4 regions of the Tepidibacter aestuarii genome follow, and region 4 is predicted to be linked to each of the others. Evidence: predicted binding sites of a transcription regulator. Region 4 holds the regulator's gene; each other region holds the start of a gene.

Region 1 (9,218 bases), 300 kb from region 4:
TATACCAGTCAAAGTCTCAAGCGTTCTTATATTTCTACCTTCTCTACCTATGATTCGTCCCTTCATTTCATCATTAGGAAGATTTACTACTGTAACTGTAGTTTCAGCAACATGATCTGCTGAGCATTTTTGAATTGAATATGCTATTATTTCCCTAGCTCTTTTCTCAGCTTCTTCTTTAGCAGCAACTTCTATTTCTTTTATCATCATTGACATTTCATGTCTAACTTCTTTTTCAGTATTAGTCAATATAATATTCTTTGCTTGCTCTGATGTGATTCCTGAAAGACTTTCTAACTTTTCAATTTGTTTAGTTTTTACTTCTTCTATATCTAATTCTTTTTTTACTATAGCTTTTAATTTTTCATTCAAATTAGATTCTTTTGATTCTAGTGATTGTAATTTTCTGTCTATATTTTCTTCTTTATGAACTAATCGCTTCTCATATCTTTGAAGTTCACGTCTACTTTCTTTGTTTTCTTTTTCTACTTCGCTTCTCATTTTATGAGATTCTTCTTTTGCCTCTAATAATTTTTCTTTTTTTATAGTTTCAGCATCTTTTTCAGCTTTTTCCATTATTTGCTTAGATACTTCTTCTGCAGCTCCAATCTTTTTCTCTGCTATACTTTTTCTAACTATATAGCCTATTAAGATACCTATTCCAGTCCCTGCTGCAGCTAATAATATTTTTATTAATATAATCTCCACCTCCCTTTTCTAAAGTGAAATCCAATTCACATTGTCGTTTAAATGAATTAAATTCAACTAATTCAACCCTAAAATCTCTGGATTAAACGAAAATAATCTATTTATATTTTTTATTTTTATTTCAAACATAAATAGTAAAAATTTAAGTCATTAAAATAGCTAAACTAAACAAAGTCTTTCTTTTCATTTTCTAATTTAAAGATAAACTTAATCAAAAATATATAGAGACATAGGTCTCTATATATTTAAAAGCCTCTTATTCCCTAATTGTATAATTTTTTGGTTGAAGTGTCAAGGTTTACACTCCTTATTCAGTAGCTACATCCGCCTCTTCAGCTTTTATTAATCCGTAATGAGTTCTTACTTTAATATCTATCTCTTCTACTAACTCTTTATTTTCAGCCAAGAATTTTTTAACATTTTCTCTTCCTTGTCCTAATTTTGTATCATTGTAGTTATACCAAGAACCAGATTTTTTAACTATATCTACATCTACCGCTACATCTAATAAATCTCCAATTTTTGATATTCCTTCTCCATACATTATATCAAATTCGCACTTTTTAAATGGAGGCGCTACTTTATTTTTAACAACTCTAACTCTTGTTCTACTTCCAAGTATACTATCTCCTTGTTTTATAGTATCGCATTTTCTAACATCAAGTCTTACTGATGAATAGAACTTTAACGCTCTACCTCCAGTTGTAGTTTCTGGATTACCAAACATTATTCCTACTTTTTCACGAAGCTGATTTATAAATATTGCTATTGTGTTTGACTTTTTAATAGATCCAGTTAGTTTTCTAAGAGCTTGTGACATAAGTCTTGCTTGTAAACCTACGTGTGAATCTCCCATTTCTCCTTCTATTTCTGCCTTTGGAACAAGTGCTGCAACTGAATCTATTACTATTATATCTACAGCTCCACTTCTTATTAATGCTTCTGCTATTTCTAATGCTTGCTCTCCTGTATCAGGTTGAGATACTATTAAGTTTTCTATATCTACTCCTAGAGCTTTTGCATATACCGGATCAAGAGCATGCTCTGCATCAACAAATGCAGCTATTCCTCCTGCTTTTTGTGCTTCTGCTACTGTATGAAGTGCTACTGTTGTTTTACCAGATGATTCTGGTCCATATATTTCTACTATTCTTCCCTTTGGAAGACCTCCGATTCCAATAGCTATATCAAGACCTATAGATCCTGTTGATATAGTTTCTATATTCATTTTTGTATTTTCACCAAGTCTCATTATAGATCCTTTACCAAATTCTTTTTCTATTTGAGAAAGCGCCATATCTAATGCTTTTTTCTTATTTTCATTCATAATTAACCCACCTTTCATATAAAGAACAGACGTTCTATATAGAATTATATATTATATTTTCTTTATAGTCAATTATGTATTATATTATTCATATTATTTTTACTATAATGTAATATAACAGAAATAAGACCTTAAAATCCACATAGATTTCAAGGTCTTATTTATTTTAATCCATATCTTTAAATATATTTCTGTTTAGATTTATATAATCGTATCCTGAGTATATTGTAAGTATTACAGCAATACCCATAACTATATTTGAGTATGGTATATTTAATAAAATCATCATTATAGCTAGTATTTGAGACACTGTTTTTGCTTTTCCCCATTTACTAGCAGCTATAACTATTCCAGATGATGCTGCTATTGCTCTTAATATACTAACTGCAAATTCTCTTGATATTATTATTATTACAGCCCATGATGATACTAGATTTAAATCTATCATAGTTATAAAAGCTGCTGCAACTAATAATTTATCGGCTAAAGGGTCCATAAACTTTCCAAAATTAGTTACTAAATTATATTTTCTTGCTATATATCCATCTAAAAAGTCTGTTATCGATGCTATTGCAAATATTAATGCTGAAATCAATAGTGAATTTTTAATACCAGAAAGTATTACTACTACAAATACAGGTACTAACAATATTCTAAGTATAGTCAGCTTATTTGCTAGGTTCATCTAACATCACTCCCATTAAATCATATTCTAAAGCATCATTTATTTTTACATTTACAAATTGCCCTATATCTAATTTTTTATCTGTATTTACATATACAACGCCGTCTATTTCATAAGCGTCTTGGTATGTTCTTCCTATATATACGTTGTCTTCTAATTTTTCTTCTATTAAGACTTCATACATATCCCCTATCTTAGATTGGTTATTGTCAAGAGATACTTCTTGCTGAACAAGCATCAATTCATCTCTTCTAGTATATTTTATTTCTTCGTCTATTTGATTTTCTAGCTTAGCTGCACCAGTTCCTTCTTCTTGAGAATAAGCAAATACTCCAAGTCTATCGAATTTAACTTCTTTTACAAACTCTTTTAATTCTTCAAACTCTTCTTCTGTTTCTGAAGGAAATCCTACTATTATAGATGTTCTAATACAAGCATTTGGTATTTCTTTTCTTATAAGTTCTATCTTACTTTTTATCTCTTCTTTAGTAGTTCTTCTATTCATAAGCTTTAATATTCTATTATTACAGTGTTGTATTGGCATATCAAAATAAGCACATATTTTTTCGTTTTCTTTTATGACCTTTATTGTTTCCTCATTTAATTCTTCTGGATATGAATACATAACTCTTATCCATTTAAGTTCATCAATTTTTGCAAGTTCTTGAAGTAAGTAAGCAAGTTTTTTCTCTTTGTATATATCAATTCCATATCTTGTTGTATCCTGAGCTATTACTACTAGTTCTTTAGCTCCATTTTTTGCAAGTTCTTTTGCTTCTCTTAGTATATTTTCTACTTCTCTGCTTCTATATTTTCCTCTTAATTTAGGTATTATACAGTAAGTACAGTGATTGTCACATCCTTCAGCTATTTTTAAATAAGCCATATAAGACGGAGTTGTAGTATATCTTGGTAGTGTTTCATCATATACAAAATCAATTTCATCAAGTTCAACTATATTTTTTTCTTCAGACAATCTCTTTATTATTTCAGCTATTTTAGAATAACTTGCTGTACCAACTATAGCATCTATTTCTTCTATTTCGTTTTTCATTTCTTCGCTATATCTTTGTGCTAGGCAACCAGACATTATAAGTATTTTTAAATTTCCTGTTTTTTTATACTCTGCAAGTTCTAATATTGTATTTATAGACTCTTCTTTTGCCGACTCAATAAACCCGCAAGTGTTTACTATTATTACATCTGCTTGTTCAAAATTACTTGTAAGTCTATATCCATTATTTTTAAGTATCCCTAACATAACCTCAGCATCTACTAAATTTTTAGAACATCCTAATGATTCTAATGCTATTTTTAAACTCATTTATTTTAAGCTCCCTTCATGTAACTGTCTATGTATGTCTATTAAATTATCCATGGCTTTTTCAAATTCATTACAATCTATAACATAATCATATTTAAATTTATCAATAGAATATTTATATAAAGGATCATAATAATTTATTATAAGCTCTTTTGCTATTTCATCGTATTGTTTTAAATTGAGCTTTTCAATTAAGTAATTTGTTTTTTCGCTTCCTAATCTTTTTCTAAGCTTTTCTATTGACTCTAGGATTTTATCATCATCTTTTGAGCTTAAACTCACATATTGATTTACTAATCTCTTAATTCTGTTTTCTGTACTATCTTCAACAAGTATATGGTATCCCTTTTCTATAGTCATGTTATATATATTTTCTGGCAACATCACATATCCAACTCTTCTACTTTCACTTTCTGTAAATATGTACTTAGAGTTTGAATTTCTTATATATTCAAATAGTAAAGTTTCAAACATTTTTTGGCTAGGTGGTTTTTCCTGAAAGCCCAAATAACCAAATACAGACCCACAATTTTGAGCAAATCCCTCTAGGTCCAAACTGCTAATATTTTTTTTTGTTAAGTATTTAAGAGCATCTGTTTTTCCAACACCCGTTAATCCATGCAGTACTATAAATTCATAATTTTCATCTGCATTTTCTAAAAAATCTATAACATAGTTTCTATAACTTTTATACCCTCCATCTAGCTTATACATGCTAATACCTAGTCCTGAGTAAAAGTTAACCAAAAGAGAACTCCTCATTCCTCCTCTTGCGCAATATACTATTAAATTATCATACTCACTTGATAGTTTCTTTAATTTTATGTAAATATCCTTTAATTTATCAGCTATTAATTCTAAACCTTTTTCTATAGCTTTTTCTTTGCCTTCTTGTTTATATAATGTACCTACTATTTTTCTTTGTTCATCATTTAAAATAGGTATATTAATCGAATTTTTAATTCTATCCTCTTCATACTCTGATTCAGACCTTACATCTACAAATATACTGTTTTTTAACTCTAAGGAATCTTCAATCTCTATAATATTACTCAAATTATTCACCCACTGTACTTTCAAATTCTTCTTTAGTAACTAAAACTTTTCTTGGTTTACTTCCCTCACTTGGACCTATTAATCCTCTTTCCTCCATTTGATCAATAAGTCTTGCTGCTCTATTATATCCTATTCTAAATTTTCTTTGAAGCATAGAAGCTGAAGCTTGATTACTATTTAATACAAGTTCTATAGCATCACTCAATAAATCATCGACATCAGATGATTCTATGCTTATTCCTTTATTTATATCTTCTATTATATCTTCTGTATATGTAACCTCTTCTACTTGACTTTTAACAAAAGTAACCACTTCTTCCACTTCATTATCAGATATGAAAGCTCCTTGAAGTCTTACAGGCTTAGCAGATCCAACGGGATAAAATAACATATCTCCTTTTCCTAAGAGTTTTTCTGCTCCACCCATATCTAGTATTGTTCTTGAATCTGCCTGAGAAGATACAGCAAATGCAATCCTTGATGGTATATTAGCTTTGATAACCCCTGTTATTACGTCTACAGAAGGTCTTTGTGTAGCTACTATAAGATGCATTCCTGCTGCCCTTGCCATCTGTGCTAATCTACATATAGCATCCTCAACATCATTCGGACTTACCATCATTAAATCTGCAAGTTCATCTATTATTATTACTATTTTAGGCAATTTTTCTTCTATCTTGTTATTGTATCCAGTTATATCCCTTACTGAATTTTCTGCAAACAATTTATATCTTCTATTCATCTCGCTTACTGCCCAACTAAGAGCAGATGCTGCTTTTTTAGGGTCTGTCACAACAGGTATAAGTAAATGTGGTATACCATTATAATTTGTAAGCTCTACAACTTTTGGATCTATCATTAAAAACTTAACTTCATCTGGCTTTGCTTTATACAGTATACTATTTATAAGTGTATTAACGCAAACACTTTTACCAGATCCAGTTGCACCCGCTATAAGTAGATGAGGCATTTTTGATATGTCAGTAATTATAGGCATTCCTGATATATCCTTACCTAATGAAAATGATAATTTTGATTCATTAGTTGTAAATTCTTTAGATTCTATAACCTCTCTTAGTGTTACAATTTGTACTTGTTCATTTGGAACTTCTATCCCAACAGCGGCTTTTCCTGGTATAGGAGCCTCTATTCTTATACTCTTTGCAGCTAAACTTAAAGCAATATCATCAACTAGTCCTACAATTTTACTAACCTTTACTCCAGCTTTTGGTTGAATTTCATATCTAGTTATAGTTGGTCCTTTAGTAACTTGATTTATATTTGCTTCTACACCAAAATCTTTTAGTGTCTGTTCTAATACTTTAGCATTTTTTAGTATTTGTTTTTTATCTTTTAAATCAACATTATTGGCAGACTCTTTTAATAACTCTATATTAGGTATCTTATAATCAGAGAAATTTTCTACTTCAGAATTTGTTACTATTTTTATTTCTTTTTCTTTATCATCATCTTGTTTTTTATCTATATTTTGTTTTTCATCTATATTTTTTCCATTAGGCTTTTGTACATTATTATCTTCTAAGCTTAATTTGTTGTATTCTTCGTTTTTTACATTGTCTACTTCATTTTCAGTTTTAGATTCTTGATCAAAGTTTATTATTTTTATAGGCTTTTCTTTTGGACTTTCTTCGCAAGAATCTTTTTCATTGTTAATTTTAATTTTCTTTTTAGGTTTATTGTTTTGTTTTCTTTCAACTGTTACAAAACCAACAACAAAATTTTTAAAAGAAGTAAAACTATCTATTAGTAAACTATTTAATCTTTCTAAAGCATCTTGTATTGATATGTTAAAAGCAAATAAAATAATAACAATTAAAGCAAAACTACTCACTATATATGAACCTTTAACTCCAAATAATTTAATAAAATAATATGCTATTATAGTACTAAATATCCCACTGCCGTTCCCCTCTATAGATATAGAAAATATTATTTTTAAATTCTGAGGTATAAACGGACTATCTATTGGTATAAAATCCTTTTTCATAAGTCCATAAATTAAAACCATTATAAATATTAAAGGATAATACAATTTATAGTTTTTTACATTTTTAATTTTGTCACTGTTTATTAGATTGATTACTCCTATTAAAATTATAATATACGGTACTATTATCGATAACTTTGAGAAAAATCCCAAAAACATTACCTTAATGAAATACCCTACTTTTCCCATCGAATTAGTCTTTAAGCTATATAAAAGGAATAATCCTAAAAATATCAAGCTAAGGTCTCTAAGCTCTTGCATAAACTTATTGTCTAACTTGTTTTTAGCTTGTTTTTTCTTTCTTTTTCCCATAAGCATCACCCCATTAAAATATATAATACATAGATTATGTACATAAATTGTGTATATTATTACATTAATAAAAGTGCTAATGCGTTTCACACTAACACTTTTATCTTATAATTATAACATATTATTTATTTTCCTGCGAATTTTCGTCTGATTTTTCATCTGAAATTAAATTTTTCAAATGCTGTATAGCTTCTTTTAATCCTCCCACTTCATTTATTAAATCGTATTCTACCGCTTCTTTTCCTATTAGTACACTTCCTACATCATTTACAAGTTCATCTCTTGAGTTCATTAATTTATTTAGATTTTCTTTATCTATATCTGACGTTCTAGTTATAAAATCTGTAATCCTTTGCTGCATTTTTCTAAAATATTCAAAAGTCTCACTTACCCCTATTACAAGCCCATTCATTCTTATAGGATGAATTGTCATGGTTGCAGTTGGAGCTATAAAAGAATAGTCTCCTGATGTGGCAAGAGGCACTCCGATACTATGACTTCCTCCTAATACAAGTGTAACCGTATGTTTAGATAAGCTATTTATAAGTTCTGATATAGCAAGCCCTGCTTCTACATCTCCTCCTACAGTATTTAATATTACGAGTACTCCTTTTATATTAGGATTTTCTTCGATTGCGTATAATTGTGGAATTATATGCTCATATTTAGTTGTTTTTTTCTGAGGAGCAGACATCATATGTCCCTCTATTTCACCAATTATAGTTATACACTGTATTTCTTTATTATCAAGCCCTAAATTAGGAGTTCCTAACTGTTTTATATCTTCTATCATTTCCTTATTCTTAGACTCATCTTTATTTTTTTTATTTTCCATAATTTCCTCCTATTATTGTAATTGCATTAACAAACAATTTACTTTCATCTTATTTTGCCCAATATATAGGAAATTAAGCAAAAAAATAAGCTACTATTTAAATAGCAACTTATTTATACTTTAATTATAGAATTTTTAAAGCTCAACTAAAAATTTAGTTGCAGTCAAAACTCCATCTAAATCTAAGTTTCGCTTTATTTTGATAGGTTAAATTCTCTATGAAGAGCATTAACGGCTTTTATCAAATCTTTTTTCTTTATTAGGCAAGATATAGTCATACGAGAATCTGATGTTTGAAGTATTTCTATTTTTTCTTGAGATAATACCCTAACTATTCTAACCATGACTCCTGGTATACCATTGATTCTGCTACCTATTAAAGTGACTTTTGAGCAATCTTCTACTATTTCGTAATTTATACTGTATTTATCAAGCAATTTTTCAAGACACTTTGATTTTTCTTCATCAATAGTAAATGCCTTTTCTTTTACAAAGAAATTTATCATATCTATACTTATATCATTTTGTTCCATATCACTTAATACATCTGTGAATATAGTTTCTTCACAATCCATAATTTTAACCTGCACTATACCGTTTGCATTAGCTATGCCTGTCATTAAATCTTTGTTATTATTCATATATGTGTCTATTTCTTTTGATAAATATGAACCTATACTGGTTCCATTTCCTGGATTTAAAGTATTCTTAATTTTCAAAATAATATTATTATTCTTAGCTATTTCAACTGCTCTTGGGTGAATGACCTTAGCCCCTTTTTCAGCCATTTGGAATACTTCTTCATAGTTTATACACTCTATAACCTTAGCATTTGGTTCTATTCTAGGATCAGCAGTCATTATTCCATCTACATCTGTATAAATTTCAACAACTCTCGCATTTAGCCCTGCTCCAACAATTACAGCAGATGTATCACTTCCTCCTCTTCCAAGTGTTGTGACC
Region 2 (9,218 bases), 380 kb from region 4:
TATTAAATAAATTGCATCGAGTGCTACACGATGCATGGGTGTGGTGAATATAAAAAAAGACCTAAAAGGTCTAAATTTATGTAGTCATGTATATGTATTTGTTTATTAAAATATCTAAATCTTGACTCAATTTTATTAAATCTTGATTTTGATATAATAGTACATTATTTAAAGTCATAGCATCTAATTTTTTTCTCATTTTTTCAATTTCATTTTTAAATTTTACTATTTCCATATAAACACTCCTTTTAAACTTTACGACTTTAAAGATAGGTAAACGTTTTAGTACTTATATACACACAAATTAAATTATACCATAAGTTACAAATTTGTCCATATGATTTTTGTTTATTACTTAACTTAATATTTTCAATCATTATGTGAAATTATATAAATACCTAAAATCAGTTTTAGTAATTAATTAGGGGGTTTGTTATTATTTTATTGTAAAATTGAAGTCAATTTTTAAATTTATCATCAAATCAAAAATATTAATTAATATAACTAGGAGTTCACCAAAACAGTAGTCAATCAAAGCTACTGCTTTTTCTTACACAAATATCCAATAAGTATGAAATTGTGGTATATTATAGTAAAATATATATGGGAATAAATAGGGAATATATAATAACTTAAATTACAGGGGGGTATAAATGTTTAATATTGTTTTTTTTATATTTTTTGTAATTATTATTTTTAATATTGATGCAATTAAAAGTGATTTAAAAGATATACAAAAAGAAAATAAAATATTAATTAAAGAAAATCAGGAATTACGAAAAGAAATTAAAAATTTTATAGAAAAATAAAATTTTAAAATTGAAAGTTGATTTAATTAATAATTTTTCAGTTTGCTGTTTTGAGTGCAACTTACTATATCTAAAATAGAATAGAATTCATAAAAGTACACCCATAACTACATGAAATTCAAGTTAGGAAATGGAGAAGAAAAAGAATTTAAAGTTTTACCTCATCAATATACAGTTATATTAGACGGTAATGTTGGAGAGCTAACATTTAAAGGATATAAATATCTTAATTTTTATATTACAAAGATTAATGAAAATCAGTAAAACAAAACTCGTGCAGAAGAGAAGCTAAATGCTTCTTTTTTTATTGCTACTATTTCTTTGAAGTAGCAATCAATAAGTCTGTGTTTTTATAGTAATTTATTTCTAATGTTTAAACAAATAACTCATTTATAATGAATGATTTTAATTTATATTGTTCATAAAGGTTAATCGTAAATTACTATGGCAAAATATGTCGTTTTTGGAAGTATACTATATTATGTGGTATACTGATGCTAGAAATTGACTTAATTTGTTTTATGTATGTAATTTAGCTTTATAAATATTAAATAAGTTTAAAAAATAATTTTAAAAATTAATTAAAACAATTAATTAAAGGAGAATTTTATTATGATATTTGAAATACCATGGTATGTTATATTATTTCAAACTTTACCAGAAACATTTATTTTAATTAAGCTGGGATTAAAAATATTTAATATTGATACAAAAACAAAAGATATTTTAGTAATTTCATCTGTAATTTCTGTATTAGCATATTTTATTAGAAAAATACTATATATTGTTGGAGCTAATTTATTGTTTGGTATTCATACACTTTTGATTACATTAACAACAGTTATTTTAGTACATAAAAAAACAAAAACGACACTATCTCATTCATTTATTAGCATTTTTACGAGTACTTTACTTGATGGTGTACTTCAAAGTGTTACAGCTCCTATTATTTTTACCATTATGAAAAAAAATATAGAGGATTTACATTTATACCCTTGGTTAAACATACTATTCTTTTTGCCCTGTGGGATAATTATGTTAATAATTTATTTAGTAATTAAAAAGAAAAAAATTTATCTTTTAGACTTAAAATTAGATAGTAAAGACTGTGATAACATTGTTTAAAGATAAGAATATTTTAATAATAGTTACTATTCTTCTTCAATCCTTATTTATTGTAATTACCAATCAGATAATTTTTATTTCTCAAGAACTTAAATACATAAAAAAAATGTTACCGTTTACAAATATGATTGTTCTTATATTAACCATATTAGTGCTACTTTCAATAAAAGGGGTTGGAGAAAACATTAAAAAGAAAGTAGAAGTAAATGTTTTAAAAGAATATCTTGAACAAATGAAAGATTTAATTAATACGATACAATCACACAAACATGAACATACAAGACACATTCAAACAATACAAGCTATGCTTTACTTAGAAGAAATATCTAGTGCTAAAGAATATATAGATAATATATCTCAAAATTACAACCCTCTAACAGATATTGTATATGTAGGTAATCCTGCTCTAACAGTTCTTTTAAACTCTAAGAGAAAGGTAGCAGAGCTTAAAAATATAGAATTCGATTTTGCTATAAAATGTGATTTAAATAATATAATAACTAATTCATCTGATTTATGTAGCATAATAGGTAATATTATTGATAATGCTTTTGAGGCTGTTATTTTCAATAATTACAATAAAACAGTAGGATTAGAAATAAAATTTGAAAATAATGGGTATCTAATATATGTATATAATAATGGTCCTCAAATTAATAAAAAAAATATGAAAAATATTTTTAGTCCTGGATATACAACAAAGAACTTTGAATCTAGAGGGTATGGGTTGTTTTTAGTTAAAAAAATAGTAGATTACTATCATGGAAGAATAGAAGTAAGATCTAAAGAAAAAACTGTATTTATAGTACATATTCCTGTAAAGGATGGGATGATAAATGATTAAAAAAATTTCACAATATATAGCTGCTTTAATAGGGAAAGAATTACAAAATGATAAAAGTAAAATAGATATTTATTCTTATGCATTAGAAATTATTATAGGAACAATATTAAAGTTAACTCTAATTATATTAATATCATTTATATTAGGATTGTTACCAACAACATTAGCATGTCTTATAAGTTTTATTATATTTAGACACTTTGGCGGCGGTGTTCATTTATCTACATATAATAGATGCTTAACTGCAGGGGTCATTACCTTTTTGATTATGGGTAAATTAGCATATATCAATATTCAAATAAATGTCTTAATAACAATTGTAATAGGGACTTTTTTATTTGGTATATACAGTATTATGAAGTATATTCCTGCAGGAACTAAAAAGAAAAGAATTATTGATAAAAACCAAAGATTAAAACGAAAACAGGAAACCTTTTTTATGTTATTTATATGGTTAATAGTTATAGTTATATTAATCAATTATAAATTGACAGCATATGCTTTTAGCTGTGTTTTAGGAGCATTAAATAGTTTCTTTTTTATAACTCCAACGGGTTATTGGGTATTTGATACCATTGATAACATAATAGATAAAAATAAAAGGAGATGGATGAAAAATGTTTAAAATTTCTAAAAGAAAAATGATATCAACTTTAGCATCAATACTAACTTTAGTAGTATCTACGGGTGTAAGTACTAGAAGTGTTTGGATTTATTATGAACCAGATATGCCTGAAAGCTTAGATAAATAAGGTTTAAGAAAAGTGACGAATATTTTAATTTTAGAAGATGAGGATTATACAAGAAAATTCATAAAAAAATTAGTTTTAGAAGAACCATTAGTGACTAAAGTTTATGATACATCAAATAGTGATGAAGCAATCAGTTTAGCTACTGAATATAAGCCAGATATTGTTTTAATGGATATAGAACTTGATGCTACTGACAATTCAAATGGATTAAAAACTGCAAAAATAATTAATGCTATTAATCCTGAATCTAAATTTATTTTTATTACAGGGTACTCAAAATACGCTATAGATGCATTCAGCGTACATCCCTATGACTATATTCTTAAACCAATAAATATTGTAAAGTTAAAATCAACTATTCATGATTTAGCTTCTATAATAAAAAAGGAGAAAAATAATATTATATCTAAGCTAACTATAAAGAATAATAATGAAATATCTTTTATACTATTTGAAAACATATTATTTTTAGAAAAACAAGATAAAAATGTATTAATTCATACAAAAAAAGATGTTTATTACTTTCAACAAACTCTTACTGAATTAGAATCTAAATTAAGTGATAACTTCGTACGAACTCATAAGTCCTTTATAACTAATATGGATAAAGCAATAAAAATTATAGATATAGGAAACAGATCTTATGAAATTGAGTTTGCAGATACTGATAAGGTATCGTTTATGAGTAGATATAAGTTTGAGCAAATAAAAGAAAAGATTATTCATTCTATATAGAATGAATGATCTTTTCTTTTGTTTGGTTATACCCTAAGCATAAACGAAAAATAGAACGGGTAATTAGATTTATGTTTTATAATTTTGTGTTGGTTAGTACTAAAAAAAAGGCTAATCGCGCTATATAAATGGCTATATACACAAATTTGACAAAATTATTAATATTTCATGTTAACATTAATACAAATAATAACATTAATGTTAAAAATATAATGTAATTAAAAGTAAATAATAACTCAAGATTATTTATTTTTAATATAAACAAAAATTATAAATTAAGGAGGTACTTATGAAAAAATTATCAAGCCTTTTCATGTTAAGTTTAGTTTTATTAGTTTTAATTACGCCTAACAAATCATATGCAGCAGATTCTTGGAGATCAAATGATTCAGAATACCAGTTTGTAACTTGGTATTATAATGACCTAACTAATATACCTATTGGAGTTGGGTTAAGTTATAGCTACCATGTATTAGCTACTACAGGATATCAAAGTCTTACAACAAATGAGCAGGTATATTATACTATTATTGATGACCCTAATGCTGCTATTTCACAAACTTTTGATCTTAAAACAACTGTTGCAATACTAGATGGTAGCACGATAAAAACATTTTATGATATTGACTTTAATGATGGACCATCATTAGAATATATATTTGATGGAAATGATGATGTTAATTTTGTGGCTTGTAAAGACAGAAGTACTTTCGAATATCCAGATTCAATGAAAGCGACATATTATTGGGATACTCCAGATGAATGTATTCCATCTTTTAAATCAAGAACATTAAGTATAAGTTTTTAATGATGTAAAAATATGTATATAATTAGTGAGGAGGGATCATATGTGCAAGAATAAAAAAATTATTATGATAATTGTAGCTTTATGCGTATTAGTTATTTCTATAGGAGTAAATGCGGATGATTTTAATAATTCAACTGTAAACATACAAGATACAAAAGTTATTAAAAAAATGGGAAAGGATATTAAAGCCGAAAAAAACAATAATACATCTAATGAAATAGTATTAGAAATAGATGATAGAAAAATTTCAAAGAGAGACTTAAATATAGCGAAAATATCTCTTAATACAGATGATAATAAGAAGGTTGAGAAAGTAATTACTAAACGTATGGCTACGCAGAAAATAGCTAAAGATTTAGGAATAACTGCTACTGATGATGAAGTTAAAGAATTCATTGATAAAAACAAAGAAGCTGTAAATAATAATGAAGAAGCTAAGGCTCAATTTGAAAGTTATATTGAAGGCTTAGGAATGACAGAAAGTGAATTTTGGAATGACAAGGATATTATTAGATCTTATAAAGAAACTTTAATAACAGGAAAACTTAAGGGACAAATAAGAAAAGAATTAAAAGAGCAAAACCCTTCTAAATCACATAATGAGATAGAAAAACTTATGATAGATAAACTTGATAATATGATAAAGAAAGAAAAATCAAATATGAAAATAAAAAGAAATTACTAGTAATAGTATAAAATTTACTCAAAATAAATTGACATAGGTAATATACTAGAATGTGTATTATTTATAAAAAGACTTCTAGATTAAGAGTCTTTTTAGGTTGTAGCAGAGGAATAGATATAGCAGATTTCCTTTTGTAGAGTCATTACATAGTAGCTGTAATAATAAGTAAAAAAGTATTTTTATACTTTAAATAGAGCATAAGAGAATTATTGAATAAAGTAAATGAAAAATAAGTTTATCATAAACACAAACCAGCAAAACAGTAATTACTTTAACTTAATAGAGCATTTAGAGGAAATTGGAGAAGAACTTAATATAGATATTTATCATATGGATGATTATAACAAGGGAGGAAATAAACGTGATAAAAATGAGAGCAATCTATATTGGAGATGTAATGTTTAATGAGTGTAATGTGTTTGAGCTAAATGAAGAAACGAATTATTTTGAAATGTTAAATGATAAGAAATTTGAATATAAAAAAGAAATTGTTGAGGAAGATGATAATTGGCTAATTTTTGAAGTCATTATAGGAAAAGATAAATTAGATAGTACAGCCAAATTGATTAATAGATAGACGTTAACCAAAACAGTAGCCAACCAAAGCTACTGTTTTTTGCTGTACAAATATACAATAAGTATGATTGAATGTTATATTATGGTAATATGTACATGAGAATTGAAGTATGAAAATAAGAGACTAAAGAAACAATCAGAGCTTCTTAAAGGTAAGTTATATGAAAAATGTAAAGTATACAATTGTAAAATAGTATGAATTAGATTGGAGAAATATAATTATGGAAGAATTTAATTTACAAAATGATTATAAGATTAAATCTCTTACTGTAGAAAATATTAAACTTGTTGAATCGTTGTGCAAAAAATGTTCAGATTATTACATATTACATGATGGAATATTACCATCCACAGAAGAAGCAAAAGAAATATTTACGGCTATACCACCTAATAAAAGTTATGACGATAAGTTTGTTTTAGGGATATTTAATTACAGCAATGAACTAATTGGAATTATTGATATAGTAAAAGATTTCCCTGTTATTGGACAATGGATGCTTGGATTAATGCTTATTAATCCTGAAGAAAGAGGTAAGGGATTAGGTAGAATGGTACATAAAGCACTAGTACAATGGACAATTAATTTAGGATTAAAATCTCTAAGAATAGGTGTAATTGAAGATAACCATAAGGGAATTAAATTTTGGTTCGATTTAGGTTATACAAAAATAAAAGAAGTCACTATGGGTTTTTCAAATAAAACACATATAGTAAATGTTATGACTTTGCAAGTTAACAATTAGTACTAAAGGGTATAAATAATTACACAACATTCATTCAGAATATAAAAAGTACTAATTACAGTCAAACTACATAAACACAAATAACCAAAACAGTAGACGACTAAAGCTACTGTTTTTTATTGCACAAATAAACAAAATATATGTAAATAGTAATAAAAAGAGTATGAAGGATAGTAAGTTATAGTGTGTTTAATTTTGTAGTTTTATGACTGATTTTTTTACTTTATACAAGAATATATGTTCTGTATAATTTTAGTAGTAATTATTATTTAATGAGGTGTTTTTATATGATCAAAGAGAAAATAATATTTCATCTGGACGTGAATTCTGCTTATTTATCGTTTGAGGCTGCTCATCGTTTGCAAAGGGGTGATAACTTAGACCTTAGAGAGGTATCTTCTGTGATAGGTGGGGACCCTAAAACCCGTCATGGAATAATACTTGCGAAGTCTATTCCAGCAAAAAAACATGGAATAAAAACAGGAGAAAGTATCTATTTAGCATGTAAGAAGTGTCCTGAATTGATTATAGTTCCACCAAATTATAGTTTATATATGAAATGTTCAAATGCTTTTGTAAACATATTAAAAGAATATAGCCCTTTAGTTGAGCGGTTTTCAATTGACGAATGTTGGTTAGATTATACTGGCATGGATATCCACTTTGGAGATCCAATTAAAGCAGCATATGAAATTAAGGAGAGAATAAAAACAGAACTTGGATTTACAATAAATATTGGTATTGGTAATTCAAAGTTACTAAGCAAGCAAGCTTCAGAATTTGAGAAGCCTGATAAAGTACATACATTATTTAAATATGAAATAAGAGAAAAAATGTGGTCCTTACCCATAGAGGAGCTCTTTGGAGTAGGAAGAGCTACAGCTCCTAAATTTAGAAAAATGGGAATTAATACAATTGGGGATTTAGCTAATTATAATTTTGAATATATTAAATATAAGTTTAAAAGCCATGGGGAATTAATTTGGAGATATGCTAATAGGATTGACGACTCTCCTGTTAGAACAGACAATCATAGTAATATGAAAGGATTATCTAACTCAACTACAAGATCATTTGATGTAACAAATAAGCAAGATGCTTTTATGGTCTTATTGTCTCTTGTAGAAACTGTAGCAATGCGTCTTAGGGATGCAGGCTCTTTGTGTGGAGTAATATCAGTTAGCTTAAAAAATAGCGATTTTATAAGATATTCTCACCAGAAGAAGTTATTAAGCTCAACAGACAGTACTACTGAAATATATAATGTTGTAAAACAAATTTTTAATGAAATGTGGAAAAGAGAAACTATAAGGCAATTAGGTGTTAGAGTTACGGATATAAGTCAAAACATATATTATCAAAAGACCTTTTTTGATGAAGAAAATAAAGAAAAGAATAAGCAAATTGATAAAGCAATGGATGGTATACGACAAAAATTTGGTTCTAAATCTGTTGTTAGAGCTAGCTTTTTACATTCAGGTATAAAACCATTAACAGGTGAAGTAATAAGTGATGAAGAGTATCCTATTATGTCTAGTATATTGTAGAGAGTGATATTGTTGAAAATCATTAGAAAACCCGCAGAAATGATTTGTTATTTTACTAAAGAAGGAATTCCTAACCCTATAAAATTTAGCATTATAGGTGAAGATGATAGTTGGGTAAATATAAAAGTAGATAGAGTTATTACAAGGGATATAGACAAAAGAGCAGGTAACAGAATATATATTTTTCAGTGTCAAAGTAATATTAATGGAATTGAGAAAATATATGAATTAAGATACGTGTTAGAAAATTGTAAATGGGAGCTTTTCAAGATATAAGTGTAAAAGTGCTTTTCACCAAAACAGTAGCCAATCAAAGCTACTGTTTTTTACTGTATAAATATAAAGTAAGTATGAAGTTATGCTATATTGTGGTAAAATATGTGTGGAAATGGATGGAAAATATATGATGACGTACATTATGTGAAGTAAGGAGGAAAATTAAAGTGAAAAAAAACATAAGGTATATATTTTACATTTTATTTGGACTACTCTTATTTTTTATAAACAATATAACTTTAAACTAAATGTAGGTTCGTGTATATCTTTAATCACATGTGCATTTGCATCATATATAATTGTGAACTACTTACCTCG
Region 3 (9,218 bases), 690 kb from region 4:
TCTGAATGTCGAAATTTTATTATTTATTGCCTTATAATCCAATATATTGTAGAATTAGTATGTCAAATCTAATTATACTTAGGGGGTTTTTTATCTTGAATATAGCATTAATTGGAGCTGGAATAGGCGGTAAAAATATTATACAAGCAATAAACGATACAGATTCTATAAATATTTCTTTAGTTATAGATAAAAATTTAGATGCACCAGGCATAGTTCTTTGTAAAAGTTTAGGTATAGATTATTCTCAATCTATAGATGATTTAGATAATAAAAACATTGATTTAATAATAGAGGCTACTGGCAACAGTAATGTTGCTAAATTATTGCAAGAAAAATTCAGCCATAAATGTACTATAATAGATTCTACTGGTGCTCTTTTAGTAATGACTCTAGTAGATAGAAATGTAGATACTCTATCTCAACTTAATAACCATATTTCCATAATTAGAGATACTTCAAATATAGTAAAAACTGAGTTAGATGACATATCATCGTCAATAGATGATATGCAGGGTATAAGCGATATACTTTTAGATTCTACTAAAACTTCTATAACTCATATACAAGATACTGACAAAATAATAAAATACGTAAACAAAATAGCCCATCAAACTAAAATACTAGGTATAAATGCTACTATTGAAGCTGCAAGAGCCGGCCAAGCCGGAAAAGGATTCTCTGTAGTTGCAAATGAAGTTCAACAGTTAGCAACAAATAGCGAGGGGTTTGCTAAAGAAATTAATGAAATACTTGGAAAAATAACAGATGAGATAAAAACTATAACAGCTGAAGTAGACAAGCTAAAGAATCTTTCAAAATCTCAAACAGATTCTTCTAATAAAGTTCAAGTTGCTGTTGATAAGCTTATAAGTGAAACATCTATTTAAATAAAAAAATACGCCATATCCATGGCGTATTTTTTAATCCAATATTTTCACATCGGTCATATAGCTTCTCTTTCCAAGCTTTAAAACTTCTATCCCTTTAGAAGTTTTTGTTGATTGAAGCTCTATATCCTTAGTATTTATGACAGAAGCTTTTTTATTATTTTTATAAAGCTCTAATTTAACATCATCTTTTATATAAAGCATGCGAACTAGTTCTGACTTATCAGAATAAGCCTTTACAAGCTTTCTTCTATTAGTCTTAGTCTTATAATTTTCTATATGAGTTTTAGCTATCTTAGCATCCCTAAAACAATAAAGCATATATCCTTCATAATTATTAGAAAGACACATATATATAATATTCTCATCTTCCTTTAGCTTTAATATATTAGTTAAATACTCACCTAAAGAACTAGCCTTACAATCAGCAAGGTCATAAACTTTTAATTTATATAAATTCTGCTTATTTGAAAAAAGTAGAATTTCATCCTTATTATTAGCATCTATCTCTTGTATTATAAAGTCATCATCTTTCAATTTTTGCTCCGAAAAAGATCTAAGCGAAGCGAGAGATATCTTCTTAAAGTAATTCTCATTAGTTAAAAATAACTTGACATTATAGTCACTTATTAAATGTTCATCTTTTATTTCTTTTATATCATCATTGCTTATTATTTCAGTCTTTCTAGGTTTTTTGTATTTTTTAGAAACCTCTTTTAATTCTTTTATTATTATATTTTTTATTTTTTTATCACTTTTAATAGTTTCATTAAGATTTTCCAAATCAGACTGCAAAGTCTTTATATTATTTAGCTGTTTTAATATATATTCTTTATTTAAATTCCTAAGCTTTATTTCAGCTATATATTCTGCCTGAATTTTATCTATATTAAATCCTTTAATCAAGTTAGGTATAACTTCTTTATCTTCTTTAGTATTTCTAATTATATCAATAGCCTTATCTATATCAAGTAAAATTTTCTCAAGCCCTAATAGAAGATGTAATCTATCTGTCTTTTTCTCTATATCATATTGTAAATATCCCTTAATGCACTCTACTCTAAAATCAACCCATTCTCTTAGAACTGCCTTTATGCCTAATACCTTAGGTTGCCCATTTATTAACATATTAAAATTGCAAGAAAAACTATCTTCAAGAGTAGTCATCTTATAAAGCTTATGCATAAGCAAATCTACGTCCGTATTTCTTTTTAAATCCAAAGTAACCTTAAGACCATTTAAATCAGTCTCATCTCTAACATCTGATATTTCTTTAATTTTATTGTCTTTAACAAGATCTATTATTTTATCTATTATAGTCTCTATATTAGTAGTATAAGGGATTTCATATACTTCTATACAGTTGTTCTTTTTATCATATCTATACTTAGCTCTTAATTTAAAGCTACCTCGTCCTGTTTCATATATCTTTTCCATTTGATCTTTTGAATATATTATATATCCACCCGTTGAAAAATCCGGAGCCTTTATATAATCACTTATATCCACATCTTTATTTTTAATATAATTAATAGTAGCACTACATACCTCTTCTAAGTTAAAACTACATATACTACTTGACATACCAACAGCGATACCTTGATTTGCATTTACAAGTACATTAGGGTATGTTGTAGGCAAAAGTACAGGCTCTTTTAAAGTACCATCATAATTGTCTACAAATTTAACAGTATTTTTATCTATATCCTTAAAAATCTCCTTGCATAGATCATCTAATTTTACCTCTGTATATCTAGGTGCTGCAAAGCTCATATCTTTAGAATATTTTTTACCAAAGTTTCCCTTAGAATCTATAAACGGGTGAAGTAAAGAATCATTTCCTCTTGTCAATCTAACTAGAGTCTCATATATAGCCATATCACCATGGGGATTTAACTTCATAGTTTGTCCAACAACATTTGCTGATTTTGTTTTATTGGAATTTAAAAGCCCCATTTTATACATAGTATATAAAAGCTTTCTATGACTTGGCTTAAAACCATCTATCTCTGGAATAGCTCTTGAAACTATTACGCTCATAGCATACGGCATATAATTTTCTTCTAGCGTTTCTGTAATTCTTTGTCTTTCTATATTTTCAACCATAAATCTTCACTCCCCTTAACTAACATCTGTCATATCAATATACTTATGTCCATACTCAGCTATGAATCTTTTTCTTTCTTTAATATCGTCCCCTAGTAACATATCAAATACCTCTTGTGTTTTCTTAACATCTTCAGGAAGTACTTGAATAAGCCTTCTACTTTCAGGATTCATAGTAGTTTGCCACATCATCTCAGGCTCATTTTCACCAAGTCCTTTTGACCTTTGGATATTGTATTTACCCTTTATCTTAGATATTATACTATTTTTTTCCTTCTCATTATAAGCAAAATAAGTTTTTCTCGAAGTATTTATTTCAAATAATGGCGATTCAGCTATATATACTTTTCCTTTTTCTATTAGCATAGGTACTAGTCTATAAAGCATTGTAAGTATAAGCGTTCTAATTTGGAAGCCATCTACATCTGCATCGGTACATATTATTACCTTATCCCAATTCAAATTATTCATATCAAAAGTATTCAAATCTTTATTATGCTTAGTCTCTATTTGAACACCACATCCAAGAACCTTTAATAAATCCGTTATTATATCACTTTTAAAGATTTTATCGTAATCTGCTTTAAGACAATTAAGTATCTTACCTCTAACAGGTATTATAGCTTGAAACTCTGAATCTCTTCCCATTTTACAAGAACCAAGTGCAGAATCTCCCTCAACTATGAATAATTCTCTCTTACTAATATCCTTAGTTCTACAATCAACAAACTTTTTAACCCTGTTCTTTATATCTATGTTTCCACCTAACTGTTTTTTTATGTTTATTCTTGTTTTTTCAGCTCTTTCTCTACTTCTCTTATTAACTAAAACTTGTTCACATATTTTATTTGCTTCTAATTTATTCTCTATAAAATATATTTCTAGCTTTTCTTTTAACAAACTAGTTATAGCTTCTTGTATAAATTTATTAGTTATAGATTTTTTAGTTTGATTTTCATAACTTGTAATTGTAGAAAATGAATTTGTAACTAGTATTAAACTATCTGATATATCTACAAAACTTATCTTCTTTTCACCTTTGTTATACTTATTATTATCTTTTAAGTACTTATCTATCATATATATAAATGCGTTCTTAACAGCCTTATCAGGAGATCCTCCGTATTCTAAAAAACTCGAGTTGTGGTAGTATTCAATCAAATTGATTTCATTATTAAAACAAAATCCTACCTGAACCTTAAGCTTATATTCGGGCTTGTCCTCTCTATCCCTACCTCGTCTTTCCTCTTCATATAATTGTACATTAGTAAATCCTTTTGAATCATTTACCTCATCTATATAATCTAAAATACCATTTTCATAACAGTATTCGTAGTTTTCATCAGTTTCTTCATCATAAATCTTGAATTTAAGATTTGAATTTACTATAGCCTGTTTTTTAATTACATCCTTATAATAATCTATATCTATTTGTATATCTGTAAATACATCTATATCAGGCTTCCACTTTATTATAGTTCCAGTATGTTCATAATCACACTTTTCTTTTTTTAGGCCTCCTATATTCTCACCTTTTTCAAAATGAAGATCGTACTTATATCCGTCTCTATAAACAGTAACATCCATATATTCTGAACTATATTGAGTAGCACAGCTTCCAAGTCCATTAAGCCCTAAACTAAATTCATAATTTTCACCAGAATTATTTTTATACTTACCACCTGCATATAATTCACAAAATACTAGTTCCCAGTTGTATCTATCTTCTTTTTCATTATAATCAAGAGGTATTCCTCGACCTCTATCCTTTATTATTATAGAATTATCACTACATCGTGTTATCTCGATTATATTTCCAAAGCCTTCTCTTGCCTCATCTATAGAATTTGATAATATTTCAAACACAGAGTGCTTACATCCTTCAATACCATCAGAGCCAAATATTACACTAGGTCTTAATCTAACTCTGTCTGCGCCCTTAAGAGATGATATACTATTATTTCCATAGTCGTTATTTTTGTTCATATATACTACCACCTTCTATTTTTGATTTCCTATTTTACACTACACAAAACCTATGTTCGTGTCAAGATTATTATTTTATATATATAATTTAAATTATATGAATTTTACTATATTTAGAGTTAATAATACATAGTATAATTATCTAAAATACATTTACCGAGAGGTGTTTAATTGATGAAAAAAGATATTGTAATAGATATACACAAAGAAATACTAGATTCTGTATTAAATCTAGATCTTTCAGACAAGATTTCACATTTATTTTTAACAAATAATATAGATAATTATTTGTTTATAGCAAATATAAATAATATGATAAAAAATCGAGACTATACATGTAAATCTATATTAAACCTTTGCCAAAATATATTAGACAATATTCATCCAAATTTAAGTAAATCTGATTGGCTAAACTACACCTACAACATACTTTTATATAAATCTTTCCCAGACTCTGTAGAAATAGAGTTCCAAGAGATTTCCGAAAATATACAACTGGCTTGTATGATATATATAGAAATTATCAGAGTATTTTGTAAATACGAAAAGTTATCTAATAATTCAAGCTTTTATATACAATATCCTCTAAATTTTTTAAATACTGACGAAATTAATTCACTTGATGCAAGATCAGAATACAAACGTTTTATAAAATATTTCAATAATGAATACATATATGAAATGATGAAGCTAAACCAAGAAATACTAAGTCACAACACACTAGATCACATATGCGGAGTACACTATCTAGCACTTAGCATAGCACGACAAATTAAAAATATAGGTATTCCTATAGACTTAGGAAGAGTTTCAGGAAGTGCTGCTGGTCATGACTTAGGTAAATTTGGATGCAAAAAAAGCGAATCAAAACGAGTACCTTATCTGCATTATTATTATACCGATAAATGGTTTAAAAAACACCACATAATGTATATAGGTCACATAGCTCTCAATCACTCTGTTTGGGATCTTGAGCTTGAAAATTTATCTATAGAGTCTCTTATCCTCATATACTGTGATTTTCGTATTAAAAACAATGATAATTTCCAAATGAGCATATTCAGTTTAAAAGAGTCTTTTAATATTATACTTCAAAAACTAGATAATGTAGATGATTTAAAGAAAAAAAGATACTCAAAAGTCTATGCAAAACTTAAGGATTTTGAAGATTATTTAATTCATATAGGTGTAGATTTAGGTTATCAAGATATAAAATCTGATAAACGTAAGCAATCATACTACTCTTTAATAAGTGGAAATGAGATAATAAGTAACCTAAAATATCTATCAGTTCATCACAATATAAATCTTATGCACAAGCTTAGAAGTGAACATTCTCTTAACTATATATTAGAACTTGCTAGAAGCGAAAATGACGGAGATAATATAAGAAAATATCTTCAAGTCTTTGAAGAATATTCAACTTATTTAACTCAAAACCAAAAAATAGTAATGCTAAAGTTTTTATATGAAAATCTGGTTCATCCTGATGAGGACATAAGAAAGCAATGTGCATATTTAATAGGTAATTTAATAGCAGTATTCGATGAAAATTACAGAAAAGAAATACCTAGTGATGTTAAATTAAATAATCCTCTTACTACTAGCTATTCTCTTTTATGCGATTACTTGAATTTATTCATAAATCCAGATCATAAGATAATAGATATTCATCAAAAATGGATAGGATATAATATATCTGTAATGCTTTCTTCATTGTTTAGTAATTGTAATGAATCTCAGGTAAAAACCTATAAAAGCATAGTATTTAGCTATTATAAAAAATACTTCACTAAAAATAATAGCATTCAGCTTTATTTAATAAATGCAATGAAATATATACCTATATCAAATGATGATGTTATACTTGTAGATTATATATTATCAGCTCTAAATAGCAATAATGATAATATACGAATATCCTCTTTAAACATAATTTATATACTTTTAAATAAAGAAAATAATAATTTCAGATCAAACAAAAATATAAACGAATTTTTTGAAACGAATACATTTAAATCACAAATACCAGCAGAAAATTTCTTGAAATTTAAAATTTCAACCAAACTAAACTTGAAAGAAATTACTTTGAACAAGTACAAATCAATTTATTTGAGTGATGAATCTAAAATAGGAAGTATATTTCTAAGTAACTTAAAAACTTTAACTCCTTGGATTATAAAAAAGATTAATATAGATTTATTATTCGAATACAATGTAAAAAATTTAAACAATATGGCTTATACAGCTATGCATTTTTGCAATCTTTTAAAGGTTAGCGGTATAGAAAGTGTGAGAAATGCTGCCGGAAAAAACATAATAAAAATAATGCCTTACCTGTCACTTGAAGAAAGAAATGACATTGCAATAGAATTGCTTAGATCTCTTGAAATAGAAAAATATCAATTTAGTAAGTATATACCTGATTATTTAGGCGAAATTATACTTTATCTTCAACCGATTGAACTAGATGAAGTTATAGATGATTTTACTCAAAAGACAAAGCAATCAAATAATCAAATAACATCTTTAGTTCTTGAAACCGTTGGAATAACTTTAAAGAATTATCCTAAATACAAGGATAGATTCTCTGAAGGTGGGGATATATCAAATAAAAGACTTATAAAAATCTTAGGTATTTTGTTAAATGGACTTGCTCACTATGATTATCATGTTAAGCAAACTTCATTTAGAGTCATAGGAAGGCATATATTTGCATCTAAAAGACTTTATATGGAAAACAAAAAAGACATATTTAAAGTTATAGCTAAAAAACTCTTAGTTTTAATAGATTCAGTTGAGTCAAAAGATATCGTATTTTTTACTAATGCAGCAGCCTTAAATCAAGTATATAGATTTATAAATGAATATACATTTGCAAAGAAAGACATATCAATAAATGTTCCATCTAAAGTAGCTTTTTTCCCAGGAACTTTCGATCCTTTTTCTGTTGGTCACAAGGAAATTGCAAAAGCTATCCAAAATTTAGGATTTGAGGTTTATCTTTCTGTAGATGAGTTTTCTTGGTCCAAAAAGGCTCAACCTAATTTATTTAGACGAAATATAATAAATATGTCTATAGCTAATGAACCCAATATTTATTTATATCCCGACGATATACCTGTTAATATTTCAAATCCTAAAGATTTAAAAATCCTTAGTGAAAGTTTTCCTGAATCAGATATTTCTATAGTAATAGGAAGTGATGTAATATTAAATGCATCAGCGTACAAAAAACCTGCTTCTGATTATTCTATACACAATTTTTCTCATATCATTTTCAAAAGAAATATCAAAGATTCTACTAGTCTTGATGATACGCTTAAGTCTCAAGTTGATAAGCTAGAAAAAAATGCTATAATACTTAATTTACCTGCTCAATACGAAGATGTAAGTTCTAGCCAAATAAGAGATTATATAGACGAAGATAGAGATATTTCAGAGCTTTTAGATCCACTTGCACAAAAATATGTATACGAAAAAGGATTGTACCAAAGAGAACCTCAATACAAAGCGCTTATGAAGACTATGTCTATAGATATAAATATAGCTACTGATATATCCAAGGATTTGATAGATAGGATAGATTTAGAGTTTTTTAAGGACAATACTTACAATCTCAAAAATCTTTATAATAATTTAAAAATGTACAATACCAAAATATTATACATACAAGACTCTAGTAAAAATAATAAAATATTAGGATTTTGCTTATTTCATCAATTAAATTGGAGTATGCTTTATAAAGAATTTAAAAACCACACTACATCTGAATACGTACGCCAAAATGTAATAGGAAAAGCAGTTGTAATAGATTATATATCTTGCATAAAAAACTATGAAATAGAAAATCTAGAGCAAATATTAATAACAGAAGTTCTATCTTTTTGTATCAAAAGAGACTATACTTATGCTATATATAAAGACACTACTAACTACAATCTAACTGAATCCGCCCATTATACATTAAAGCTTCAGGGATTTTTAGAAGTATCAGATCAAGATGTAGATCCTATTTATGTAGTCAATATGACAAATCCTTGTGTATTGACCTTAGATGTTGAATCATTTATAAAAGCTCCATTTGTAGATAGTCATAGGGTAAGAAAAACTATATTGAGATCTAGAAAAAAACTGCAAGAGGCACTCAGCTGTATTTACCCTGGAAGTCTTGTTTTATCATTTGATAAAACAGTTTTATATGAAAATCTAATACGAAAGGTATGTAAGGAAAAT
Region 4 (6,124 bases):
AAGCCAAATGTTTTAACTATAAATAGTATAATGAATATCGGATACTAAATATAATATACATGTTTGTATCTAGTATTATGCTTAGCGAAAAGCGACAAAGTATGCCGATTACCTCTATTGGAGATTGATTCTAAAAAAGGATGAACGAATTTTTCGTTCATCCTTTTAATATTTAACTTATCTAATCTAAATTCTGTGGTGCTGAATTACTACCATAAGCCATATTCCTTGCAGCATTTTCTACTAATCTTTTTGTCATTTCTCCACCTAGTTTTCCACCCGTTTGACCTGCTTGTCTAGAAGTAATATTACTAGATAAATTTGAGTTGGGCATAGAAATGCCCAACTCATTTGCAATTTCTTCTTTAAATTGATTTAATGCCATTCTTGATTCTTTTACTACAGGATTTTTCGACAATTTGTACACCTCTTTCTTTTTCGATTACTATTATTATTTACAAAGAAGAAGTACAATATATTAGGAAATAAACACCATAAACATATAGTTTCTATTCTTTTTCATAAACAGGAATTAATAGTTGATCTCCAGGATGTATATTTGCACTTTCTAAATTATTAACCTTTCTTATCATATATATGTACTTTCTTATATCTTCTTTTTCAGGTATGTTTTCTTTTGCTATATTCCAAAGAGTATCCCCTTGTATCACATTGACAGTTTCATACTCTACTATATTTTTATAATTTTTTAAACCCGAAAAACCGCTTAGTAAACTTATTGCAGAAAATAATATTATTATGTAAACTAAATTCCTTTTCATAACAAATTCCTCCTCTTTATTTTTCAGAACACTTGTTCTTATTAAAGTATAACAGAACAGATGTTCTGAGTCAACGAAAAAAGAACGAATGTTTGTTTTTTATTCTGTTTGATGTTATAATATAATTATAAACTTATGATGGGAGGATATTTAAAATGTATTCAGATTTAACCAGTAAACAAATAGAAATTTTAAACTTTTTAAAACTACAAATTAATAAAAAGGGTTATCCACCATCTGTCAGAGAAATATGTAGTGCAGTAAATTTAAAATCAACATCTACAGTTCACTCACATCTAAATAAATTAGAAGAAAAAGGATACATTAGAAAAGATAAAACAAAACCAAGAGCTATAGAAATTCTAGATTCAAATGACGATAGTCTCTTTAGTAGAAAAGAAACGATAGATATTCCTTTAGTAGGAAGCGTTACAGCGGGAGCTCCTATACTAGCTACTGAAAATATAGAAGAATTCGTCCCTTTACCCTCTAGTTTAATAGATGCTAATAATGCATTTATGTTAAGAGTAAAAGGAGATAGCATGATTAATGCTGGAATATTAGATGGGGATTATATTATAGTAAATAAACAAAACACTGCTAGAAATGGGGAAATAGTAGTGGTTTTAACAGAAGATAATGAATCTACAGTAAAAAGGTTTTTTAAAGAAGAAAATAGAATTAGACTTCAACCAGAGAACCCTTATATGGAACCCCTGTATTTTAATGATGTTAAAATATTAGGTACTTTGAAAGGCGTATTCAGAGTTGTAAAATAAGTGAAAGGCTTATAGTATAAACTGTGGGCCTTTTATTCATTTTGTACATATTAATTGCCTATAGAATAAAAAATGCTGGATTTATTAATGAAATCCAGCATTTTTTTATTTATTAAATTTAGTTTTTAACTAAAATAAATTTTTCTTATATATTATATATAAATCCTTAAGTAATTTTATCTTCTCATTCATTTCTATTTGAAGATTAGATACTGAGTCATAATTTTGTGCCTCTATCGCATCTCTTATTCTTGTAAATAAAGATTTTTCATCAGTCTTATCTTTCATTAAATAACATCTTAATGTGTGTATTTTTTGCCAATTAACTATATCTAAATCTGTAATATCTTCAAAGTGCATCTTTTTACAAGATCTTACTATTTCCATGTTGTCACATATTATTCTATCTTTCAATTCTCGTAACCATTGATTTATGATGGATTCTTTAAATGAGTCTATTGTTTGTTCTGTAAAAACATCATTATATATTAATGCTTTTTTCTTTTCTTCATGTCTATCGAAATTCTTTGCATTTTCCCAAACCGTTTTAGGAGGTATTCCAAATAAATTATTTCGTTGTTCTTCTGTATAAAATTCAAAAACGTCTTCTTCACTTCTATATTCTCTATGTTTTTCTAAATATCCAGTTATTTCACCTGATTTTTTAGAAAATTCTTTTTCAAGTTCTTTAGATGTTTTTTTGTTTTCTATAGCATACTTTATTCCATCAAGCATAACCTGATAAGATGCTGCTATTATTATATACGTATTAGACATAGGATTTGGAGCTCTTAATTCAAATCTTGTAGCTAATGGATTTTCTAAATCTCTTATCAAACCAACCAATATAGATCTATTTCTTGATGGATTATCTACACTTTTTCCAAGTGATGACACAATACAAACAGGAGCTTCGAATCCTGGTTTTAATCTATTTAAAGCATCATTTGAAGAAGTTACAAAAGGATTAAGTAGTTCGTAGTTCTTTAAAATTCCCATTAATGCACCAAATCCAATAGGACTTGCATATTCAGCTTTCATGTCAGATGGAGAAAATAGATTCACTATCTTTCCGCTATTTAGTCTTGCAGCTACACCTAAGTGTGTATGTTCTCCACTTCCTGCTACACCTTCTATTGGTTTTGCAGCAAAGGTAACTTCTAATCCATAATTTTTAAATACGTCATTTACTAAATTCCTAATTATAAGCTCGTTATCAGCTGCTTGAATAGCATCACTATACTTCCAATCTATCTCAAGTTGTTCCATAACGTGATTAGATTTTCCTCTTGAGTTGATAGCTGAAGTTATTCCTCCTACTTCTTTATGTCCCATTTCAGGATTAACTCCGTATTTTTCCATTAAATATATACTCTTTTCTAATGCTGTTCTAACTGTTCCTTGAGTTCGCTTCCAATATTGTTCTTTTAAGTTTTGTGATGTAGAAAGTTTTTCTTCATCAGCTTTATCCTCAGGTGTGTTAACCCAAAATTCAAGCTCCGTAGCTGATGTTAGTAGAATTTCCTTTATTTCATCACAATCTTTAATTCCAACAGAATTTAAAACATCACTATTTTTACACACTAATCTAAGTATCTCATCTTTAAAATTTTCTATAGATTTTTTTAGTATAGATCTCGAGCACACTTTATTTCCGTTATGCACTAAAAACGAAGGTATTCTCAAAGTTCCAACAGGAAGATGTGTTTCATCATTTAAGTTCTGAAAATTATAATCAACAAACCACGCTACATCCTTATCTGGAATTATTTCTACTTTGGCATCATTTAAAGTTGCTATATTATCAAGAACAACGCTCGAACCATCTGTTTGAATTCCAGTTTGAATGAATTTATCTATATCTTCTAAAAAAACACTACTCGGTATTTTTTCGTCAGTATCATTACCTCTTAAATCAATCCCAACTAATGAAACAAATTCGATTTCTGGATGATTATCTAAAATCTCCTTAACATTTTCTGCTGAGTGCTTATCTTTCGGTATAAAATATACAAGCTTGCTTAAAATATCTTTCTTTAACTCCTTCAACATGAATAATACCCTCCCTTATAAATGTCTTATTATAGCAAAATAACTTTAATTAACTTACATAAATATATATTTTAGTAATAACGTACGTGCTTCTACGTATTTTAAAATTTTTTTTATGCATATTGTTAACAAAACTTTTTTATTAATATTGAAATTATATTACACATCTCATTCTTTGTAAAGTAAATACATTAATAAATTTTTAAAATATATTAATGTTACAAATATTTTTACTTTTCTTCTTAAATTCATAATTGAATCTACTAAAATTATTATCTATTTATCTATATAACACATAAAAAAACAAGCGTTATCTATTTAAACAGATAATGCTTGTTTTTTATAAAATAGTGCTAAGCACTAGCTTTTATCTTTTCTTTTTCTTTATTTTCAAAATCTATTAAACTCGATTTTGTAACTTTTAATAAATAAACAAGAGCAATTATATTAGGTATAACCATAAGTCCATTAACAGTATCTGCTAATTGCCATACAACAGGCACTTCAAGTAAAGTTCCAAGTACCAATACCATAATTATGAATAGCTTATAAAATTTAACTCCTTTTATACCAATTAAATATTTAACATTTAATTCTCCATAGAAATACCATCCTATTATAGTTGAAAAGGCAAAGAAAAATAAAGAAATTGCTATAAATACCCCTCCAAAACTTCCGAGCCCATTTACAAAAGCTTGTTGAGTTAATTCAATTCCAGTTGTAGTTCCATCTAAAGCTCCAGTTGTAAGTATAACCAAAGCTGTTAAAGTTAATATTACAAATGTATCTATAAAAACTCCTACTATAGATACTAACCCTTGCTCTATAGGATGATTAACTTTTGCAACAGCATGTGCATGTGGAGATGATCCCATCCCAGCTTCATTTGAAAATAATCCCCTAGCAACTCCGTATCTCATAGCTTCTTTCATACCAACACCTATTAATCCTCCAGTGGCTGCTTTTGGATTAAATGCTCCTAGAAAAATCATTTTAAATGCAGGTATTATATTCGATGCATTTATTCCTATTATTATTAAGCTACCTATTATAAATAATAACGCCATTATTGGAACTAGTTTTTCTGTAACAGATGCTATACGTCCTATTCCTCCAGAAACTACTAAAAAAGTTACTCCGGCGATTGTAACACCTACAACTATCCCCGGTACATTAAATGCCATTTTAAAAGCTCCCGCTATTGAATTAGATTGGATCATACCTCCAGTTAAACCAGCTGATAATATCATTGCTATTGCAAAAAATGATGCTAAGAATTTACTATTAAGACCTTTATCTATATAGTATGCTGGACCTCCACAGATCTGACCATCTACTTTAGTTTTATATTTTTGCGAAATAACTGCTTCACTAAAGCTAGTTCCAAATCCAAAAAATGCACTTACCCACATCCAAAATATAGCTCCTGGACCTCCTGCTGCAATAGCAGTTGCTGCTCCTGCTAAATTACCTGTTCCAACTTGTCCTGCTATTGCTGTTGCTAAAGCTTGGAAAGATGACATTCCATCGTCATCTGCCTTATTTCCTTTTAGTGATACACCTCCAAAAGTATGTTTGAAAGCTTTTTTGAACATTCTTATTTGAACAAACCTAAAAGAGAATGTAAATAATATACTGGCTCCACACAATACAAACACTAGTAATTTCCCCCATAAAATGTCGTTAATACCTTTTATTAATGCTAATAAATCCATGTTGACTCCTCCTTAAAATTTTGATAAATAAATTTTATGTAAAAATAATTATTTATGTAACTATTTGACAAAATATAACGTTTTCCTTTGGTTTTTTTCTATATTTCATAAAGTTCTCCAATTGGGAATGTTGTGAAATTTCAAACTATAAAAATACCAACCTCTATATAGAAGTTGGTATTTTTATAGTTTTATTTTTTATCATTTCGGTTAAAGCTTTTAGTGATCCAAACTTAGAATGAGTATAAGTCAATCCTCCTTGGAAATATACATTATAAGGCGGTTTTATAGGTGCGTCAGCACTAAGTTCTATAGATGAACCTTGAACAAAAGCTCCAGCCGCCATTATTACATCACTATCATAACCAGGCATAGGCCATGGCTCCGGACTTACAAAAGAATCAACAGGAGCTGCATATTGTATTCCTTTGCAAAAAGATATTATCTGATCGGCGTTATCAAATTTAATTATCTGTATTATATCACTTCTAACATCATTAGGTTTAGGTAGAATTTCAAATCCTAATTCTTCAAATAATTTAGAACAAAATATAGCACCCATTAAAGCTTGACCTACAGTATGAGGTGCTAAAAATAAACCTTGAAGTACACTTCTGGTAGTTCCGAAAGTCAACCCACATTCTTTTCCTATCCCAGGAGATGTAAGTCTATATGATATTAACTCAACTATTTCTTTTTTACCAACTATGTACCCTCCTGTTAAGGCTAATCCTCCCCCTGGATTTTTTATTAAAGATCCAGCCATTATATCAGCACCAACATCAGTAGGTTCTTT

Evidence for each region. The regulator LexA, encoded in region 4, represses DNA repair genes until DNA is damaged. The targets are predictions, from matches to a motif close to AGAACANNTGTTCT.
Region 1: recA (recombinase RecA) is a predicted target of LexA. The motif match lies at 2,058-2,071, and genes of this name have one in related genera.
Region 2: M2214_RS06795 (Y-family DNA polymerase) is a predicted target of LexA. The motif match lies at 7,308-7,321, and genes of this name have one in related genera.
Region 3: M2214_RS12285 (DNA gyrase/topoisomerase IV subunit B) is a predicted target of LexA. The motif match lies at 5,028-5,041, and genes of this name have one in related genera.

The regions. Positions count from the first base shown of each region.
Region 1 covers NZ_OW235315.1:2,078,415-2,087,632, forward strand. The annotation lists gene rny (ribonuclease Y) at 1-702, opposite strand, end outside; gene recA (recombinase RecA) at 1,016-2,035, opposite strand; gene pgsA (CDP-diacylglycerol--glycerol-3-phosphate 3-phosphatidyltransferase) at 2,202-2,720, opposite strand; gene rimO (30S ribosomal protein S12 methylthiotransferase RimO) at 2,704-4,044, opposite strand; gene mnmH (tRNA 2-selenouridine(34) synthase MnmH) at 4,045-5,100, opposite strand; gene M2214_RS10335 (DNA translocase FtsK) at 5,102-7,420, opposite strand; gene M2214_RS10340 (ClpP family protease) at 7,542-8,255, opposite strand; gene dapG (aspartate kinase) at 8,450-9,218, opposite strand, start outside.
Region 2 covers NZ_OW235315.1:1,392,482-1,401,699, forward strand. The annotation lists gene M2214_RS06730 (aspartyl-phosphate phosphatase Spo0E family protein) at 77-235, opposite strand; gene M2214_RS06735 (hypothetical protein) at 654-809, shown strand; gene M2214_RS06740 (DUF2500 domain-containing protein) at 921-1,073, shown strand; gene M2214_RS06745 (hypothetical protein) at 1,422-1,934, shown strand; gene M2214_RS06750 (sensor histidine kinase) at 1,918-2,778, shown strand; gene M2214_RS06755 (accessory gene regulator ArgB-like protein) at 2,771-3,403, shown strand; gene M2214_RS06760 (cyclic lactone autoinducer peptide) at 3,396-3,530, shown strand; gene M2214_RS06765 (LytR/AlgR family response regulator transcription factor) at 3,543-4,265, shown strand; gene M2214_RS06770 (hypothetical protein) at 4,555-5,073, shown strand; gene M2214_RS06775 (SurA N-terminal domain-containing protein) at 5,114-5,758, shown strand; gene M2214_RS06780 (hypothetical protein) at 5,981-6,163, shown strand; gene M2214_RS06785 (hypothetical protein) at 6,120-6,335, shown strand; gene M2214_RS06790 (GNAT family N-acetyltransferase) at 6,556-7,077, shown strand; gene M2214_RS06795 (Y-family DNA polymerase) at 7,365-8,624, shown strand; gene M2214_RS06800 (hypothetical protein) at 8,664-8,900, shown strand.
Region 3 covers NZ_OW235315.1:2,469,799-2,479,016, forward strand. The annotation lists gene M2214_RS12275 (methyl-accepting chemotaxis protein) at 96-890, shown strand; gene M2214_RS12280 (DNA gyrase/topoisomerase IV subunit A) at 924-2,996, opposite strand; gene M2214_RS12285 (DNA gyrase/topoisomerase IV subunit B) at 3,012-4,982, opposite strand; gene M2214_RS12290 (nicotinate-nicotinamide nucleotide adenylyltransferase) at 5,157-9,218, shown strand, end outside.
Region 4 covers NZ_OW235315.1:1,777,330-1,783,453, reverse strand. The annotation lists gene M2214_RS08800 (alpha/beta-type small acid-soluble spore protein) at 182-418, opposite strand; gene yneA (cell division suppressor protein YneA) at 510-782, opposite strand; gene lexA (transcriptional repressor LexA) at 938-1,561, shown strand; gene M2214_RS08785 (type I glutamate--ammonia ligase) at 1,691-3,613, opposite strand; gene M2214_RS08780 (alanine/glycine:cation symporter family protein) at 3,967-5,328, opposite strand; gene M2214_RS08775 (methionine gamma-lyase family protein) at 5,492-6,124, opposite strand, start outside.